DNA from 3 places in the Rossellomorea yichunensis genome. Region 2 is predicted to be linked to each of the others. Evidence: riboswitches for the same ligand, from Rfam matches in the RefSeq annotation. Region 2 holds a riboswitch; each other region holds the start of a gene.
The links. A riboswitch is a leader RNA that binds a small molecule or an ion and turns the genes downstream of it on or off. The one in region 2 is predicted to bind cyclic di-GMP.
Positions count from the first base shown of each region.

Region 1 (5,559 bases), on a different contig from region 2:
ATGTTCATAAACTGGTCTCTTCAGGTACCCTTGAGGAAAAAATCGACGCCATGCTGACGAAAAAGCAGGCATTGAACGATGAGATCATCCGAAGTGATCAATGGGTTACGGAATTGTCAGATAAGGATTTGGAGTCGTTGTTGGTGTTGGAGTAGTTGTATGTGACCTCTTTCCTTTTTGGGAAAGAGGTTTTTTTGTAGGTGTAGGATGAATTGAGCTGAGCTTGCATAAAAAAGGGGGCTTATAGAGTTATTTTAAAAGGGTTTGACAAAATAGGGTTAGGTTTGAATCGTTTTTACAAATATAATTGTATAAATGATTACCGTTTAATAAGCAGTTTCCTTCTGTTGTGCCACTTTCCACAAAACTCGTGCCAAAATGTGAACAACCGGAATCATCTTCCTCCTCCAGAAAAACTAATTAATCAAAAAAAACGCCGGCTCCCCAAAAGGGAAACCGACTCTATAAGAAGACAATAAGGGGAACAACTGCTTACTTTACTCACTGCTACACATGTATATTTCTAATGAGGTATGTTTGGGGCATGTTGCGGTGACCATTGGATTTTGAGACAGCTGCTTATAAGGTTGGTTGGATTGTTCGTATGGAAAGAATTCTGGGTGAGGTTGTTTTACTTATGACGAGGATTTCAAAACAGAATTGGGGTATTCGTACCCTTGCTCAAGGGCTGTCACCCGTTGAGATAAATAGAAATTTTCGACTTTTGCTCTTGCTACTTTTTTAATGAGGTCTTCTGTTAACTTCTCCATTCTGTCAATTCTTTGTTCAAGATCTTGCAGTGTGGCCACAACTCCATCTCCCTTTCGAAAAATATTAAAACGGTAATTCGATAGGCTCTTTCTTGCTTGGCTCAGGGGTTTCTGCGGTTTCCCGCCTGCTGTCCATAAATCGGACATTTTCAGCGACAACTTCGGTTACATACGTACGTTTTCCTTGATCATTGTCAAAATAACGGGTTTGGATTCGACCGGTGACGCCAATGACAGATCCTTTCCGGCAGTATTTCTCCGTGTTGTCTGCTGCCCTGTTCCATATGGTGCAGAGCACGAAGTCTGTATCAACTTGACCTTGTTGATTCTTATAGTGCCTGTTCACGGCAATCGTTGCGTTTAGTACTGATTTCCCTTCCAATGTTTTTCTTGTTTCAGGATCCTTGGTCAGCCTTCCAACGAGGGTCACTTGGTTGATCAATGAATTCTTTCCTCCTTTCTCTTAAGGTGTTTTCATCTTACAATCTTCTGTCGCATCTTGTAAAATCGTGGATTTCCGAAATTCGAGGCAAAAATGGCTTGAATTTCGGAAATTCGCCTAGGGAGAATTCCCGGTTTTCGATCAAAATCAGGGTCAAAATCACAAAATTGCATCTTTCGTCCTTTTTTTCATCGAGGAATTTGTTAGGGAAACAATTCCTACTATGATATAATTTTATAAAACCTTTAAATGGGAGATGTTCGTTCATGAAAACCTTTAAAGTTATTTCACTGCAAGTAGTGGAGAACGATGAACTGCGTGACTTTGAGATTGTGGACGGTCTGATTATTAATAAAGAAGATGGGCAAAGTACTTGGCTTGTCGAAACGTACTTGTCGAATGAATATATCGAGTTCTTTCAAGAGGCTCAGCAACGTAAGGAAGACTTGGAAATCCAGGTCGTGATTTCCCACAAGGCCAATGACCCGGCTGCTTTCATGACTACAATCCGTTGTATTAAAGAGATGGATGAGCATATCAGTATTATGTTTGAGGGGAAATTGAAAAAACAGAGGAATGAATATGCAGAATTACTCCTTGATGACTTGGTGCAAAAAGGGTATTCGGGCGAAGAACTAATCCGGGAGTTCCGTGAGAAAATGGTATCGAAGCCTAGGATTCCGGCAACGGCAAAACCGAGCGTTTAATTATGCGAAATTATGTAATATCCGTATGATTCATTATGATATAATTGTATTTAATATTGTGACTTCTTATATGAAGTTCTTAGGTAGGTGTTCCCTGTGATTGGAGAAAGAGTAAAGAAATACAGACAAGAAAAACGCATGTCCATGACAGAGCTTGCTGATAAAGCCGGTGTCGCAAAGTCTTACTTGAGTTCAATAGAGCGTAACCTTCAACAAAACCCTTCCATTCAATTTCTCGAAAAAGTTTCAGCTGCCTTAGGGATTCCGATGGATGCTCTTTTACACGATCAACCAGATGATCAAAATATCGATCATGAGTGGCTTAAGATTGCAGAAGAAGCCATGGATTCTGGAATTACCAAGGAGCAGTTCAGGGAATTCATTGAATTTAATAAGTGGAAATTAGGCAATAAATAAAGTCTTGCGAATCGATTCGCAAGACTTTATTTATATTAAATCACTTTGTACTCTGCTTTCACTTCCTGGGACTGATTTTGAAGAAATTCTCTGATTTCTGATTTAGAAATTCCGGCGTCTAAGGCTTGTTTAATTAGTTCCATCCATTCAAGATCAAGTTCACGATTTGTCAATATAAATACCCTCCCAAAATACATATATGTATTCCAGGCAATCCAGCCATCATAGTTCTCAAATAACCACACCTTCTTCATCTATTTTCTGTTCATTATATTCAAGATGATTATGAAGATATGCCTACTTTCCCACCTTAGATCTGTGACTTTGCGTCCTTATTTTTCAATAAGTTTGCCTTTATCTGACTTCCCTTCGAACTAATTCGATTATACTAATAAACCACCCGAGTTTTTGTTGTTTTTTGTCTATTCTGATTATTTTATTTACACTTTTTTCCTACACATTCAACTATAATCTGACATTTACAAAAATATAATTATGTTGGGATTAATAAATCGTGTAAGAGCATGTTGAGGTTTGTCGAAAAACTACGAATTCATGCTATTTTTATATGCTTCTAACTTCCTTCTAAGAGGAAGGACTTTCTTATTAATATTTTGGTAATTACTAGAATCATAGAATGGCTGATCGGTTATGTCAAATTTACAGGTGGGACAAACCCATTCACCTGTTTCAGTGCTGCTATAGGATGGTCTTGTACATCGTCTGCATATTTTTTTGTACATAAGGTCACCTCTTCATTCAGGTTATGTTTCTCTTTTATTTGATAAACGTTTATTTACATATATTATTGTCAATCCCACTGTAGTTAATATAAGACCTACTGTTAATAGCAGGTAAAGGTTGGTTGCTGTGTTAGGTAGCTTTGGGCCTTGTGATGCTACAGGTAATTGGGTATCATTTGTTCCTGGGTTCACCGGGGTCGGCTTAACATTACTTTCTGGTTGCTTTACCGGATCATCTGAATCCTCGGGAGTAGTGGATGTATTAGCAGCTGCTACAATGATCATTTCAAAATATGCTGATGTTTGCTGAAACTCATTCCCTAATTCATATGGCATTTCAACCTGGAAAAATAGACTGTCAGTTACACCTTTTTTTAATGGCTTTGGTTTAAACCCAGTGAAATTTTTTAGTTTATCATCAAAGATTAATATGGATTTATCACCTTCATACACCTTCAAATCCAATTCGTTAAATAATTTCCTGTCAGATTGTTTATTGTCAACGCGAATCGAGTAGTTAAAATCTTTCTCCCCGCCATTTTTAACCCTCAATTCCCTCTCTGCCCAATCACCCGGCTTCATATTTGAAATATTAAATAAGAACTTTTCGTTAGGTATTAATATGATGTCTACTTCATTTGCATACGTTTTATGATTCATTATTCCAGAGATAAAAAATAGGATTAATAATATTACGGCAATTCTCTTTTGATTCATTCATTTCATCTCCTAGAATCAGCGATTTGTTCTTTTTAAAGAACACCTTAACTAATTATAAGATTTTACTTATGAAAAGAAAATCTTCAAAAATATTGAAATACCCGTCAAACAACGTGGATATCGATACTTTCCTCTTTATCCCTTTAAAATTCACTTTATTTCGTACTTTATAAAATAACAATTGTTCTATATAATGAATTAAATGAATTGTGAAGGAGTTATCGACATGGTAGGTGATAAGATTAAAGATCTTCGTGAACAAAAAGGGTTAACCATAAACGAGCTTTCTCATCATTCAAATGTTTCTAAATCATATATAAGTTCTATTGAAAGAGGAATTCAAAAGAATCCCTCCATTAAGATTCTTAAAAAAATCGCTCTTACTTTAGATACTTCTCTAGAGAATATTCTTTCGTCTGATAAGAATAAAGTTTTTTTAGATGAGGAGTGGGTTGAACCACTTGAGAAGGCCATTCACCAGGGCTTAACAAAAGAGGAATTTCACGATTTTCTTTCTTTTTTTCAGTATAAAAGGAGGAAGTATCATGAGTAGGAAGGTTTTTCTGATTTTAGGGATTTTCATTTTATCAAGTGGACTATCGTTTATCCTATATTCATTCCTTCAGATGAAAAGTAACGAAGAAGCCGAAAATGAAGCTCTCGTAAAAGCAAAAGCAAGTATTATGGAAAATTCTTCAGTACATAAGAGTTCAGAACCAATTAGTTCCTCTCATACCTCAATCGATTACCATTTTGAGAAAGGGGATGTCATTGGGGTTTTACAGATTCCAAGACTGGAAAGAGATGTAGCAATTATTGAAGGAACAGATGGGGAGGAACTTAAGAAAGGGGTAGGACATTATTCATCAACGTCACTACCGGAACAAAAGGATCAAATTTTTTTGGCCGGGCACAGGGATACGGTATTTAGAAACATTGGTGAACTCCAGCATGGAGATATCCTTTCCATCGTTATGCCAACCGGAACTTACTCCTATGAAATTTTTAAAACTTATATTGTAGATGAAAATGACACGTCGGTTATTCGGGCAACACGTCCTGAGGAAATTCTGACTCTTTCTACTTGCTACCCTTTTACTATTCTTGGTCCCTCAACCGAACGATATATTATTGAGGCTAAAAGAATTGAGTAAAATGTTAACCTTTGGTGTGGAGATTATGTTTCATTTTTGTCTTCTAATATCTCAATAATGGAACCGGTTAGAAATTTCATCTTACATCATCTCTATTTTTGGGGTGATGTGATTCAAAAAATAAAACAGAGACAACACTTAGCTGCCTCTGCCTTTTGAAGTGATTACTCGTCCTTCTTATCCTGATCCTGCATATCCATATCATCTTCTACAGCGTCTTCTTCAGGTGTGTTATTATCCTTCGCTGCATCTTTGTCGCCTTGCTCGTTTTGGTCCTCTGTTTCAGGGAGATTTTCTTCACCCATGTCCCCGTTATCTTCGTTCATGCCATCATCTTCCGGCACTTCTTCTTCTGTTGGTGCCTCGTCTTCCGGAGGTGGCTCCTGATTTGCGTTACATCCTACAAGAAGCATGGCAGCAAGTGCTGATCCACCAAGAATTGAAAGTAATTTTTTGCTCATGATGTATTACTCCTTTCTAACGTGTATGTTAGTTAATGTAAGACCGTTACTCTGGTCTTTCGTTAGCATTCCCTGAAAATAAATTTACTTGCATTTTGAGTAAAATTTTTTGGGTTAATTTGAATTTAAGCATGCGAAGGGTTGA
Region 1 covers NZ_JAVYAD010000006.1:225,988-231,546, reverse strand. Annotated here, with positions in the region: gene RSX31_RS17460 (DEAD/DEAH box helicase) at 1-155, shown strand, start outside; gene RSX31_RS17455 (hypothetical protein) at 636-809, opposite strand; gene RSX31_RS17450 (single-stranded DNA-binding protein) at 835-1,212, opposite strand; gene RSX31_RS17445 (YwpF-like family protein) at 1,479-1,919, shown strand; gene RSX31_RS17440 (helix-turn-helix domain-containing protein) at 2,016-2,336, shown strand; gene RSX31_RS17435 (anti-repressor SinI family protein) at 2,372-2,509, opposite strand; cyclic di-GMP riboswitch class I at 2,543-2,699, opposite strand; gene RSX31_RS17430 (LPXTG cell wall anchor domain-containing protein) at 3,101-3,796, opposite strand; gene RSX31_RS17425 (helix-turn-helix domain-containing protein) at 4,026-4,352, shown strand; gene RSX31_RS17420 (class D sortase) at 4,345-4,953, shown strand; gene RSX31_RS17415 (hypothetical protein) at 5,118-5,414, opposite strand.
Region 1: linked by a shared signal. The riboswitch ahead of RSX31_RS17435 (anti-repressor SinI family protein) and the one ahead of RSX31_RS15735 (hypothetical protein) in region 2 are both predicted to bind cyclic di-GMP.

Region 2 (5,559 bases):
GCATCGGGTAATTGCCATCGAGAATGGCCGAATTGTTCGTGACGAACAGCGAGGTGATTACGGTTATGAAAGCTAGGACGTATGGTCGACATCTAAGAGAAAGCTTCAAAAGTATCGGACGTAATGGCTGGATGACATTCGCATCCGTGAGTGCCGTTACTGTAACCCTGCTACTTGTTGGTGTGTTTATGGTACTTATGCTAAACATGAACAAGGTTGCAACCGATATTGAGAAAGACGTTGAAGTACGCGTACTACTTGAGATCGGTACTGAAAAAGCTCAAGTAGAAGAAATAGATAAGAAGATCAACCAAATTAGTGGAGTGGAATCCGTAGAATATTCTTCTAAAGAAGAAGAACTTCAGAATCTGGTAAAGGATTTAGGAGACGATTTCAGGTTATTTGAACAGGATAATCCATTATACGATGTATTTATCGTAAAAGCGGAAGATCCCCGTGATACTGGGAAAATCGCTGCTGAAGTCAGCAAGTATGAAGGTGTGAACGAAGCACTTTATGGTGAAGCGAAGATTGAAAGATTATTTAATGTACTGGAAATGAGTCGTAACGTTGGATTAGTGTTAATCATCGGTCTATTGTTTACCGCCATGTTCCTCATCTCAAATACAATTAAAATCACCATTGTCGCCAGAAGAAGGGAAATCGAGATAATGAAACTCGTGGGTGCAACCAACTGGTTTGTACGCTGGCCATTCATTCTAGAAGGATTATGGCTTGGAATTTTAGGTTCTATTATCCCGATCGCTCTTGTCACAACAGGTTACTACTATGCTTATGAATTTATTAAACCAAAACTACAAAACCATTTTATTCAGATATTAGATTTTACCCCCTTTATCTATCAAGTAAACGGATTGATTCTATTAATGGGTTGCTTGATCGGGGCTTGGGGAAGCTTTATGTCTGTTCGTAAATTCTTAAAAGTGTAAAATTTGATAGGTTGATAGAAGCTGAAAGGAGCATGCCGCTTGAACAAGAAGTATTTCGTATCATTATCAATTGCAGCAGCATTAACAATCGGGAGTCTACCAACGTTAGGAACAACTGCTAACGCTCATTCCCATTCTGTGGAGGAATTACAAAAGCAGCAAGAAGACATTTCTTCCAAAAAAGAGGAGATCAATGGCAAGATTGATGAAAAAAAATCTCAAATCAATCAAAATATCAATAAACAACAAGAAATCCAATCACAAATTGCTGAAATCAGTACAAAATTAAAAGATACTGAAACAAAGATTACCGAGAAAACAAAAGAGATTGACGAAACAACTGCAGAAATCAATAAACTTAAAGAAGAAATTGAAGTTCTAAAGCAAAAGATAGAAGAGCGTAACGAATTATTAAAAGAACGTGCCCGTGCGATCCAGGAAAAAGGCGGCTCTGCAAATTATCTTGATGTACTACTTGGCGCGGACAGTTTCGGTGACTTCATCAACCGTGTAACAGCAGTTAATACAATCGTAAGTGCAGATAAGAAGATCATGGACGAACAAAAACGTGATCAGGCTGAATTAGAAAAGAAACAAGAAGAAGTAGAAGGCAAGCTTGCAGATTTAGAATCTACTAAAGCAAGTTTAGAGTCTCTGAAAAAAGATCTTGATAGCCAAAAAGCTAAAAAAGCGGATTTATTCAAGCAATTAGAAGCACAGCAGGCTTCTCTTGAAGTGGAGAAAAAAGACCTTCAACAAGAATCTGATGAGCTTTCTAAAATGGAACACCAGCTTGAAGGTGAAATCCAGGCTGAACAAGCACGTTTAGCAGAACTTGCACGCCAGCGTGAAATCGAACGCAAGCGTCAAGCGGAAGCTGAAGCGGCAAAACGTGCAGCAGCACAACAACAAGCAACAACGAGCAGCAATAGCGGCGGTGGTTCTTCATCGACGCCTACTGATACAGCTCCAAGTGCACCAGTGAGTGCCGGTGCTTGGACAGCCCCAGCTTCTGGAACGATTACAACGAACTTTGGCTGGGATGTATTAAACGGTAAGAAACGTTTCCACTATGGTACGGATATCGCGGCAAGAGGCAGTGTTCCGATCTCAGCAGCAGCTGATGGATATGTCATCAAAAGCCACTATAGCTCAAGCTATGGAAATGTAGTATACATCACTCACTCAATCAATGGTCAAACGTTCACAACGGTTTATGCCCACATGTCTTCTTCATCAGTGAGTCAGGGACAAGCAGTGAACAAAGGTGACAGAATCGGTTACATGGGTAACACAGGATACTCTTTCGGACAGCATTTACACTTTGAATTACATGCAGGTTCTTGGAATGCATCTAAATCAAATGCTGTAAACCCGCGTCAATATATCAACTTTTAATTAGAAAACCCCGCCATGTGCGGGGTTTCTTTTATTGGAAATCTATTATTTAATCTTCATTACATTAAGATGTAAGGAAATGGAATGGAATATTATTCTCCTGCCTGTTTTCTTATCTTTTTCCTTCTAGTATAATGACAACTATATTACCTAAATATTAAAACAAATGATTTGTATAGTCCTTCGAAAAGGCAAACTAATTGAAAGATTAGGACGCAAAACCACGGGTCTTCTATTTTTTATAAGAAAATAATGATCGCCGGGTTACCGAAAACAATGGATTACAATGAATACTAATTAGGACGTTTTATTAGTATCATTTTACCTGCCATTTTGGTGGGGTTTTTTAATCTATATGTCCAGTATAGTAGGATTTGAATCTGTAGTAAGGATGATGATGTTGGAATTGACTGAATTAAAAAGGGAATTAAGAAGTTTTTGCAGAAGGAACCGTACCGCATTAAAGTATACGCATGTTGGGGAACTTTCAGCGGAAGAAATAAGTGAAATGCTTATCCGGAATCTGGGTGCTGAAGAAGTTAAGAGAATTCTAGCTGATATTGATATAATCAATAGCCGCAGGGGAGATACAGTTAAATATTTTATGCTTATTTTAGAGGGACTGAAAGCAGCATAAGAATACATAAAAACCGAATGCCGGTCTTAAATGGCATTCGGTTTTATTTATCTTTTAAAAGGATTGGGTTCTCTCCCATAGGTTATAGGCAAATATCGGTGCAAAAAGAAAAAAAGTATGGTTTAATAACCATATGCTTTTTAAAACGTAATCATTACGATTAACATAAGGAGTGAATCATATTGGCTAAGAAATCAAAGGTAGTAAAAGAGAAGAAGCGTCAGGAACTTGTTCAGAAATATGCAGATTTGCGCAGGGAGTTAAAGGAGAAGGGTGATTATGAAGAGTTAAGAAAGCTGCCGAGGGATTCCTCACCGACACGATTAAACAGTCGCTGTGAAGTGACAGGGAGACCGAGGGGGTATCTCCGTAAATTTAAAATGTCCCGTATCGCTTTTAGGGAGTTTGCTCATAAAGGGCAAATACCAGGTGTCAAAAAATCAAGCTGGTAATCCACGAAACTATAAGGAGGAATAAGAATGAAGAAAGAACTTCATCCAGAGTATCAACAGGTGGTATTTATGGACACGAATAGCGGTTTTTCCTTTTTAACAGGATCTACTAAAACTTCCAATGAAACGATTGAGTGGGAAGACGGGAACACATATCCCTTATTGAAAGTGGAGGTAAGTTCAGACACGCATCCATTTTATACAGGACGACAGAAGTTCTCAGATCGTGGAGGCCGTGCAGAACGCTTCTTGAGAAAATACAACATGAATTAGTGCATGTGTGGCTGTCAGAAAGAATATGTTATGGTATAGACCCATGCCGAGGTGACTATGATGAACGAACACTTAATGGAAATTGTCGCAAGGGATATTGTTGAAGGCTTGCCAAAGGAAAAAAGGGCCATCTATCAATATGTGGTCGGTCTTGAAGATGAATTGGCGAGACGGTCGGAGACTTCAGAGGAATTCATGGCATTACTTGTTAAGCATGCTCCTCATCAACAGGCAGCCTCTTATTTTAACATGAGCTTTGGAGAGTTGATGAAACGGATGAGGGATATTGAGCAAGAGATTAATACGAAATTAGATCAGAAGCTGAAGCATGCTACATGGATTGATTATACAGACACCATACGGTCGATGAAAGGATCAGGAGCAATAAATACAAGCTACTTCTTCTTCTCCATGGATCATGCTTATACTAAATAAAAAGAAGCCGTATTGAGTTTAAATCGTAATTATTCCGTTGTATGGGAATTTCTTAGTGAGAATACCGGATATAAATGAATAAGTGATTTTCGTTAAAGAAAATCAACAGAGAAAAAACCCTACTAAACTCAAATGAAGGAACAAAGGACTCTCCCATCAAGGAGAGTCCTTTTATTGTTCATATTTTTGACACCCATTACTCCACGCTATCTGTAATAATTTTTATATAGGTTACACTATGAGTTAAATAACTTGCTTGTACATTTAAAATTTAAGATACTAATACATAATAGGGTATTATCGCTGAACGGAGGAACCCCGATGACCGGAGATTTATATGAACATCACAAAGCTTCAAAGCTCCTCGATCCAAAACGTCAAGAGCTCGTGCCAGTGGACAAAGTACTCGAACTTCTCAAACTTAATAAAGACGATATCGTCGCCGATTTAGGCTGTGGCAATGGCTACCTGACTCTTCCAATTGCCAAAATGGTTGAAACAAAGGTTCAGGCGGTAGATCTGCAACAGGAAATGCTGGAGTATTTGAAACACCGTGCCACTGAAGAGAGTGTAGATAATATTATTTATGAGAAATCTTCCCTTGAATACCTCAGCTTCAACAAAGGTACTTTGGATAAAATCGTATCCGCATTCGTCTTACACGAAGTTCCCGACTTGATCAAAGTATTTCAGGATTTACACGATATGCTGAAGGAAGATGGAATATGGCTGATCCTGGATTGGGAAAAGGTAGAATCAGAAATGGGACCGCCATTAGATCATCGGATTTCTTCCAGTGATCTCGATCGACAGCTCCAATCATCCGGATTCCATACAATTATAGGTCACTTGCATCCATCGGTTTATTACATTGTTGTCAGAAAAAATATTAGATAAGCCAGAAAGTATCTGAAGGGAGGGGAATGCCTATGACTGAACAATGGTACACTATAGGCTCCTTCACATTTCCGGCTTCATGGGCAGCTATTATCATTTCGTTCATACTCACTTTCCTGGTCCTCTACTTCTGGAATAGAAAGGCGAGCGACTGGTATTCGAATAGTATTTTTACTTTTTTACTCGTCTGGAAGCTGAGTTTGATTGTAGTTGATTTTCAAACGGTTATGGAGCATCCCATTACGATCCTCTATTTTCACGGTGGAGTCATTGGGTACTGGTTAGGACTGATAGCAGCCCTTGCCTACATATTTGTTAAAAAAGTAGATCATCCGGCTACTGTCATCATTTCATGGATGGTCACGGTTCTTGTCTTTGAAGCTGTCCTTCATATGCTTCATCACCACTATCTTCTAGCTGGTATTCAAGTGCTATTCAATCTATTGATCCTTGTCTTTTTTATTAAAAAAACCAGTGATCCAGGCGCCGATATCTGGGCAGGACAATTATTGGTTAT
Region 2 covers NZ_JAVYAD010000005.1:367,225-372,783, reverse strand. Annotated here, with positions in the region: gene ftsE (cell division ATP-binding protein FtsE) at 1-76, shown strand, start outside; gene ftsX (permease-like cell division protein FtsX) at 66-950, shown strand; gene RSX31_RS15740 (murein hydrolase activator EnvC family protein) at 990-2,348, shown strand; cyclic di-GMP riboswitch class I at 2,529-2,620, shown strand; gene RSX31_RS15735 (hypothetical protein) at 2,704-2,985, shown strand; gene rpsN (30S ribosomal protein S14) at 3,168-3,437, shown strand; gene RSX31_RS15725 (type B 50S ribosomal protein L31) at 3,465-3,710, shown strand; gene RSX31_RS15720 (hypothetical protein) at 3,771-4,145, shown strand; gene RSX31_RS15715 (class I SAM-dependent methyltransferase) at 4,467-5,042, shown strand; gene RSX31_RS15710 (hypothetical protein) at 5,075-5,559, shown strand, end outside.

Region 3 (5,559 bases), on a different contig from region 2:
CAGAGGATTTGCGTAAAGAAGGGAAGGCCCGGGAGCTTGTTCGCGCCGTCCAGCAATACAGAAAAGAATTGAATCTTGCTGTGGAAGAGCGTGTGAATCTTGTCCTGGATGTTGATATATCAATGAAAGATGTTCTGGAGCAATTCGAAGATTTACTGCAAAGCAGCCTCTTAATTAAGAGCATGGTGTTTGAGAAAAGAGAAAGCATGAAGACAGTCGAGATTGATGGTGACTGCGTAAGGATATTTGTAGAAGTGTGATCAACATAACCATTTTAGGGCTTATCCGAGTTTGGGTAAGCCCTTATTTTGTCTTGAGAATATGGAGTGCTCAGAGATCAAATATTCTGAGCTTTTTCATGGCTGATTATATTGTGATCATCGTACCTACTTCTGATTATACCCTCGTTCTCCATACGGCTGCAGTTTCTCCAACCACTTTTCTTCCAACTCATCCAGAGCTTCTTTTTCAGTGACAAATGGATCATCATTCTTTTTCAGTTTTTCCAACAGCTCGAATGTAAAAGCGTCTTTCCCGTACTGGTTCCATTCGGTTTGTAACGCTTTGCTGGTGGTGAATCCATTGTTTTCGAGCATGAACTTGATCCCGTTCAGGGTCTTCAGGTTTTTCGTCCTTCCGATATAGATTTTATTGTTTTGCTGATTCAAGATTTGAAAGACACCTGCTTCAACCGGTGTTTCTTTATACTGTTGTTTTAACTCTCTTTTTCGATCCATGTTTAGACCTCCTGTTAGTTCTTTACTTCTTTAACCAGTACTTGCTTCCGTCTGATTTACGGTCTATAAACCCATATTCAATGAGATATCTTCTGATGAGCACATAATCGTCATAAATGCCTTTTAATATTTGATTTATTTCTTTTTCCTCGTACACTTCGTCTTTCTTTAACTGTTTCGAAATCTCACGAAGAATGACCAGCCTTTGCTTTTCCTTTGGGGGGAATTTCGTCAATGCACCGTCAGAGAAGTACTTCTTCACGATTTGATCCTGTTCGGTCTGTGTAATATTGTACCGTTCGTCCACCATGGTGGCTGTCTTATGAACATGGACAAACGTCGGGGCATTTTCATCTTTTTCTTTCAGCAATTCCATCATGGTCAGGAAGGTCTTGGCTTGACGCTCCTTTTCTTTTAAAGCAAACCGGTGATGCCGGATAGTGGACGCACTTCCGATATCCAGTTCTTCTTTGATTTCTTTATCATTTTTCCCTTGATAAAAGAGGGTCAATAAACGTTTTTGGTGCTCGGTCAGACCCGTGAGCTTTTTATCCATTCCAATTAAATAATCAAATACAGACAGGTGCGTACGTTCAATGTGAACACCCATATATTTTTCAGCGAGGTAAAATTTATCTTCGTAAGGATAGACCATGCCTTTTTCAATGATCTCTCCGCACATAAGACAAATAAAGGAATCTTCTTCTTCGATAAACCCCCTTTTCATTTCTTCCAAAGAGGCACTCCAAAACAAGTTGGAAAGCTCCATTCCTTAACACATCCTATTCTTTTTATCTTTAACGAATTAATTGTTACTATATAAACGTATTTAAAATATGTTTGTCAATTTATAAACATAATATAAAATTGTTTGTTATTTGTCAAATGGGGTGTTAATGTTCCTCCATTTAAAAGTCACCAAATAGATCGATCAGCAGACTTACCCAAAAATCCAATCACAGTCTGGACCAGATGCAACGGGCGTGGTATCTTCAGATTATCAAGGTATGTAATGGAACGGAGGCCGAAATGGATGAACGACGTGACGAACATTAAATGTGAAAACATAACAGATGATATCATTCAGGAATACCAACAAAAGGGCTATGAGTTGGTATTCCAAGAATATGTGATGGAACACTCCTTAACGGACATCCCTAAAATCGAAACACCATTTCCATTTATTTTCAAAAGTTGGTCACCATCATTGAAAGAGCCATTTTATGAAGTTTACGAGGCTTCATTCAAGGACCGTCCCGGTTTTCCAGGGTGGCCCAGGGAGAAGTGGGTGGAGTGGATATCGTCCGGTTCTGATTTTCTACCGGAACGGTCCTATATCGTAACTGTCAATGACCAGGCGGTAGGTTTCATTGCAACCGATCAGGAGACTGATACAATCGGGTATATCATTCAAGTGGGTGTGATTCCGGAGTGGAGGGGAAAAGGGATCGCTGTTGTATTGACTTGTAAATGCTTAGAAGACCTCCGACAAGATGGTATGCAATCCGTCGTCCTCCACGTGAATCAAAACAATCCCGGAGCCATAAAGCTTTATGAACGTATAGGATTCAAGACTGTCCGGAAAAGAGGCACGTTTGGAATGACATCTTAGAGTGTCTGCGCAAACCGGGACGGTTCTTACTCCACTTTTCGGGAATCTAGTAGAGACGGAACCGTCCCCACTGTATCCATAATTACCATCATCTATTTCTTCACCTATTTGTAGTCTAAATATATTTTTGAATGTGTCGATATATTAAATATATTAATTTAGATGCGATGAATGGTTATCTGTATGTGGGCGCTTGGATAATCGGGGAGCAACTAGCGCAACCGGCTAATTGAACTTTACTGTTTGATTAGCTTTTTTTTATTATTGAACGTTACTTTCTATGCCCAGAAACCTAAAGATGAATGAATAATGAAGTACATAAGCAAATGTTCAAAAGAAGGGGATACGTATATGAACCAATTAACTAGTTAGGCAAGCACCCAAGTTTTAGATATAAAGGATGTTCTATTAGCTCTTGAAACAAATTTGGCTATGATAGAGTTCTCCTTAGACAGAAAGGTAATTTGGGTAAATGATAACTTCGCCGATGCAATGAATTACCGGGTACAGGAAATGCAAGGGATGGATCACAAACAGTTCTGCACGATGGAATATAGCCAAAGCAAAGAATATACAGAGTTGTGGGACAACCTCCGGCAAGGGAAAAAATCTCAAGAAAAAATTGAAAGAGTTGATAGACAGGGAAACAAACTTTGGCTGGAAGCAACATATATTCCTATTTTAGATGGAAAGGGTTCTGTCCATGCAGTCCTGAAAATTGCCACAGACATTACAAAAAGGGAAACTACAACGATAGAGATCATTTCCAAATTAAAGAGCATGCCGAATAATCTAGTTAACTCAGTTATGGACAATTCTAATGAAAAAGTAGAAGCGTTAGAGTCTTTAAGGGAACAAATTAAATTAATTGATGAAACGTCGAAATCGATAAAAAATATTTCTTCTCAAACAAACTTGCTTTCTTTAAATGCGGCGATTGAAGCAGCCAGAGCGGGTGAACACGGAAGAGGATTTAATGTAGTAGCCCAGGAAGTGAGGAAGCTCTCTGTGAATGCTGATAATGCCATTAAAGAGGTTAATGCTAACATTGAAAATATTACAAATGAACTAATAAAAGTTAATCAAATTTCAGAAGACTTACAAAGAATTGTTACAGAATCTAAAAATGAAATTGATCAAACCATTAACAAGTTAGAAAACCTTACTACAAATAAAGAGTAAGTGTAGGTAGCGGGTGCTGTGTTACATATTAGGAGAATATAAAGAGCGTGTTCTGAACAACTATGGTTAAATAGGCTCTTTAAATGCAACCCATGCAAACCGGGGACGGTCGTAAGGGAAAGGTTAAGACGGAACCGTCCCCACTCTGTCTGCACGGTGATGGATTAAAGGGTTGGTGACTGACCCAATTTTAGATTTGGATTTTAATGATTTATTTAAGATGAACTAGCATTGTTCCAACTTGGGATAAATGCTTTTTTTATGAAGTGATATTCCTAATGGATTCTATTTCTTTTTATAAATTTATTTAAAACGTGACCGATTTATTTTCATTTGCGTCTAAGTGTATAAGAAAAGGGGGAACAGTTTTGGAGCAACAAGAATTAAATGAATGGTTTAATCAATATGGAGAGTCAATCCTGACTTACATACTTTTAATGGTACGAGACTATCAACAAGCAGAGGATTTAACACAGGAGACCTTTCTTAAAGCATATAGGCGTCAACAGCAATTTGAAGGGAAATCATCTGTGAAAACGTGGCTATTTGCTATTGCTCATAATGTAACAAAGGACTATTTTAGAAAGAAAAATCCGTTAAAACACTATCTGGGCTTAACAATGGAAGAGAAAGACTGCAAGCCGCTACCTGAACAAATCGTAGAAATGAATTTCGAATCTGAACAATTATATAGAGCCATTCAACAATTAAAAACTTCTTATAGGCATGTCATCATTTTAAGGAAGTTAAAAGAATTTTCAACAGCAGAAACAGCTATTGTTTTAAACTGGTCAGAAAGTAAAGTGAAAATGACGTTAAAAAGGGCGCTAGTTGAATTGAAGAAGGTATTGAGTAAAGGAGGGATAATCGATGAAATACTCTAATGATCAATTTAAAGAATTAGAAGACCAATTTAAGATAGCAGACAAATCGAAAGAACAACTTAGAAGTAAAATAATGAAGAGTACATATAAAAATAAAAAGAGCCATTTTAAAAAATATGGTTGGATTGCAGCAGCGTGTATGCTCTTTATTGTCATATCTCCGTTCTACTCAACGACGATGGCAAGTATTGTAGAGAAAGTGTTACCAATTTCTATCACTCCTAATGTGTCAGATGGACAACAGAATCCTGATTTAACATCTAAGCTCTTTAAATTAGTCGAAAAGGAAGGATACACTGTTAATTCCGTAGGGACAACACCATCTCCATTCACCATTGAAATTTCACTCGTTTTGAAAGAATCTACATTAAAGCAAGCAAAAGAAGACCTTGAATCTAAGATCACAAATTATCTATATGAAAATGGGTATGACGAGTACGAATTAAAGATTATCGAAGCACCTGAAGTTCCCAATAATGAGCGAGGCGAAGATTCTAAAAAACTTTATGACCAGGTACGGGAGATTGTGAAGGAAGTATTCGCATCCTATGGATATGCCGAAGAGGCAGAGTATGAGTTAGCGGGAATTAAGGGAACTGACGCTACAACAATCGTCACAATTGATATGCCCGACCATATTGAAGAGTCAAAGGAAATTATTGCAGATATTGAAAAAGAAATAGAATTACAAAATTTAGATGTGAAAGGTATTGAGGTGGATACTTTCAACTTAGAACATCGTCAGCAAGATAATCGTTGGTCCTTTATTTCATCTGATATATATGACGCAATGGCAGGGAAATCGACTTATCAATTGGCAGGACTATCGTACAATGTGAAGAAAGGACACTCTTATGTATGGATAAAAACGGATTTGGATGAACCACTTTCTCAAGAACATATTGAAGAAATTGAAAAAGCAGTACAAGAATATTTAGCTTTACCAGAAACGAAAGAGCAAATTCGTAATGACGAGTATACCATTCAATTCTTATTAAAGAATGGAGAATCATTTGTGGAAATCACAAGCTGAAATTGAGGTCAGACCCTCTGAGCGAAGGTGGCATGTAGGGATAGTGGAATTAGATTCAACAGTAAGGGGTTGGAGTTCCCTAGCTTCTTCAGTCACCGGTGTAAGGGTAAC
Region 3 covers NZ_JAVYAD010000003.1:171,754-177,312, forward strand. Annotated here, with positions in the region: gene ileS (isoleucine--tRNA ligase) at 1-260, shown strand, start outside; gene RSX31_RS08695 (GIY-YIG nuclease family protein) at 387-737, opposite strand; gene RSX31_RS08700 (DUF2087 domain-containing protein) at 760-1,506, opposite strand; gene RSX31_RS08705 (GNAT family N-acetyltransferase) at 1,771-2,349, shown strand; cyclic di-GMP riboswitch class II at 2,501-2,585, shown strand; gene RSX31_RS08710 (methyl-accepting chemotaxis protein) at 2,776-3,531, shown strand; gene RSX31_RS08715 (RNA polymerase sigma factor) at 3,900-4,415, shown strand; gene RSX31_RS08720 (DUF4030 domain-containing protein) at 4,402-5,448, shown strand.
Region 3: linked by a shared signal. The riboswitch ahead of RSX31_RS08710 (methyl-accepting chemotaxis protein) and the one ahead of RSX31_RS15735 (hypothetical protein) in region 2 are both predicted to bind cyclic di-GMP.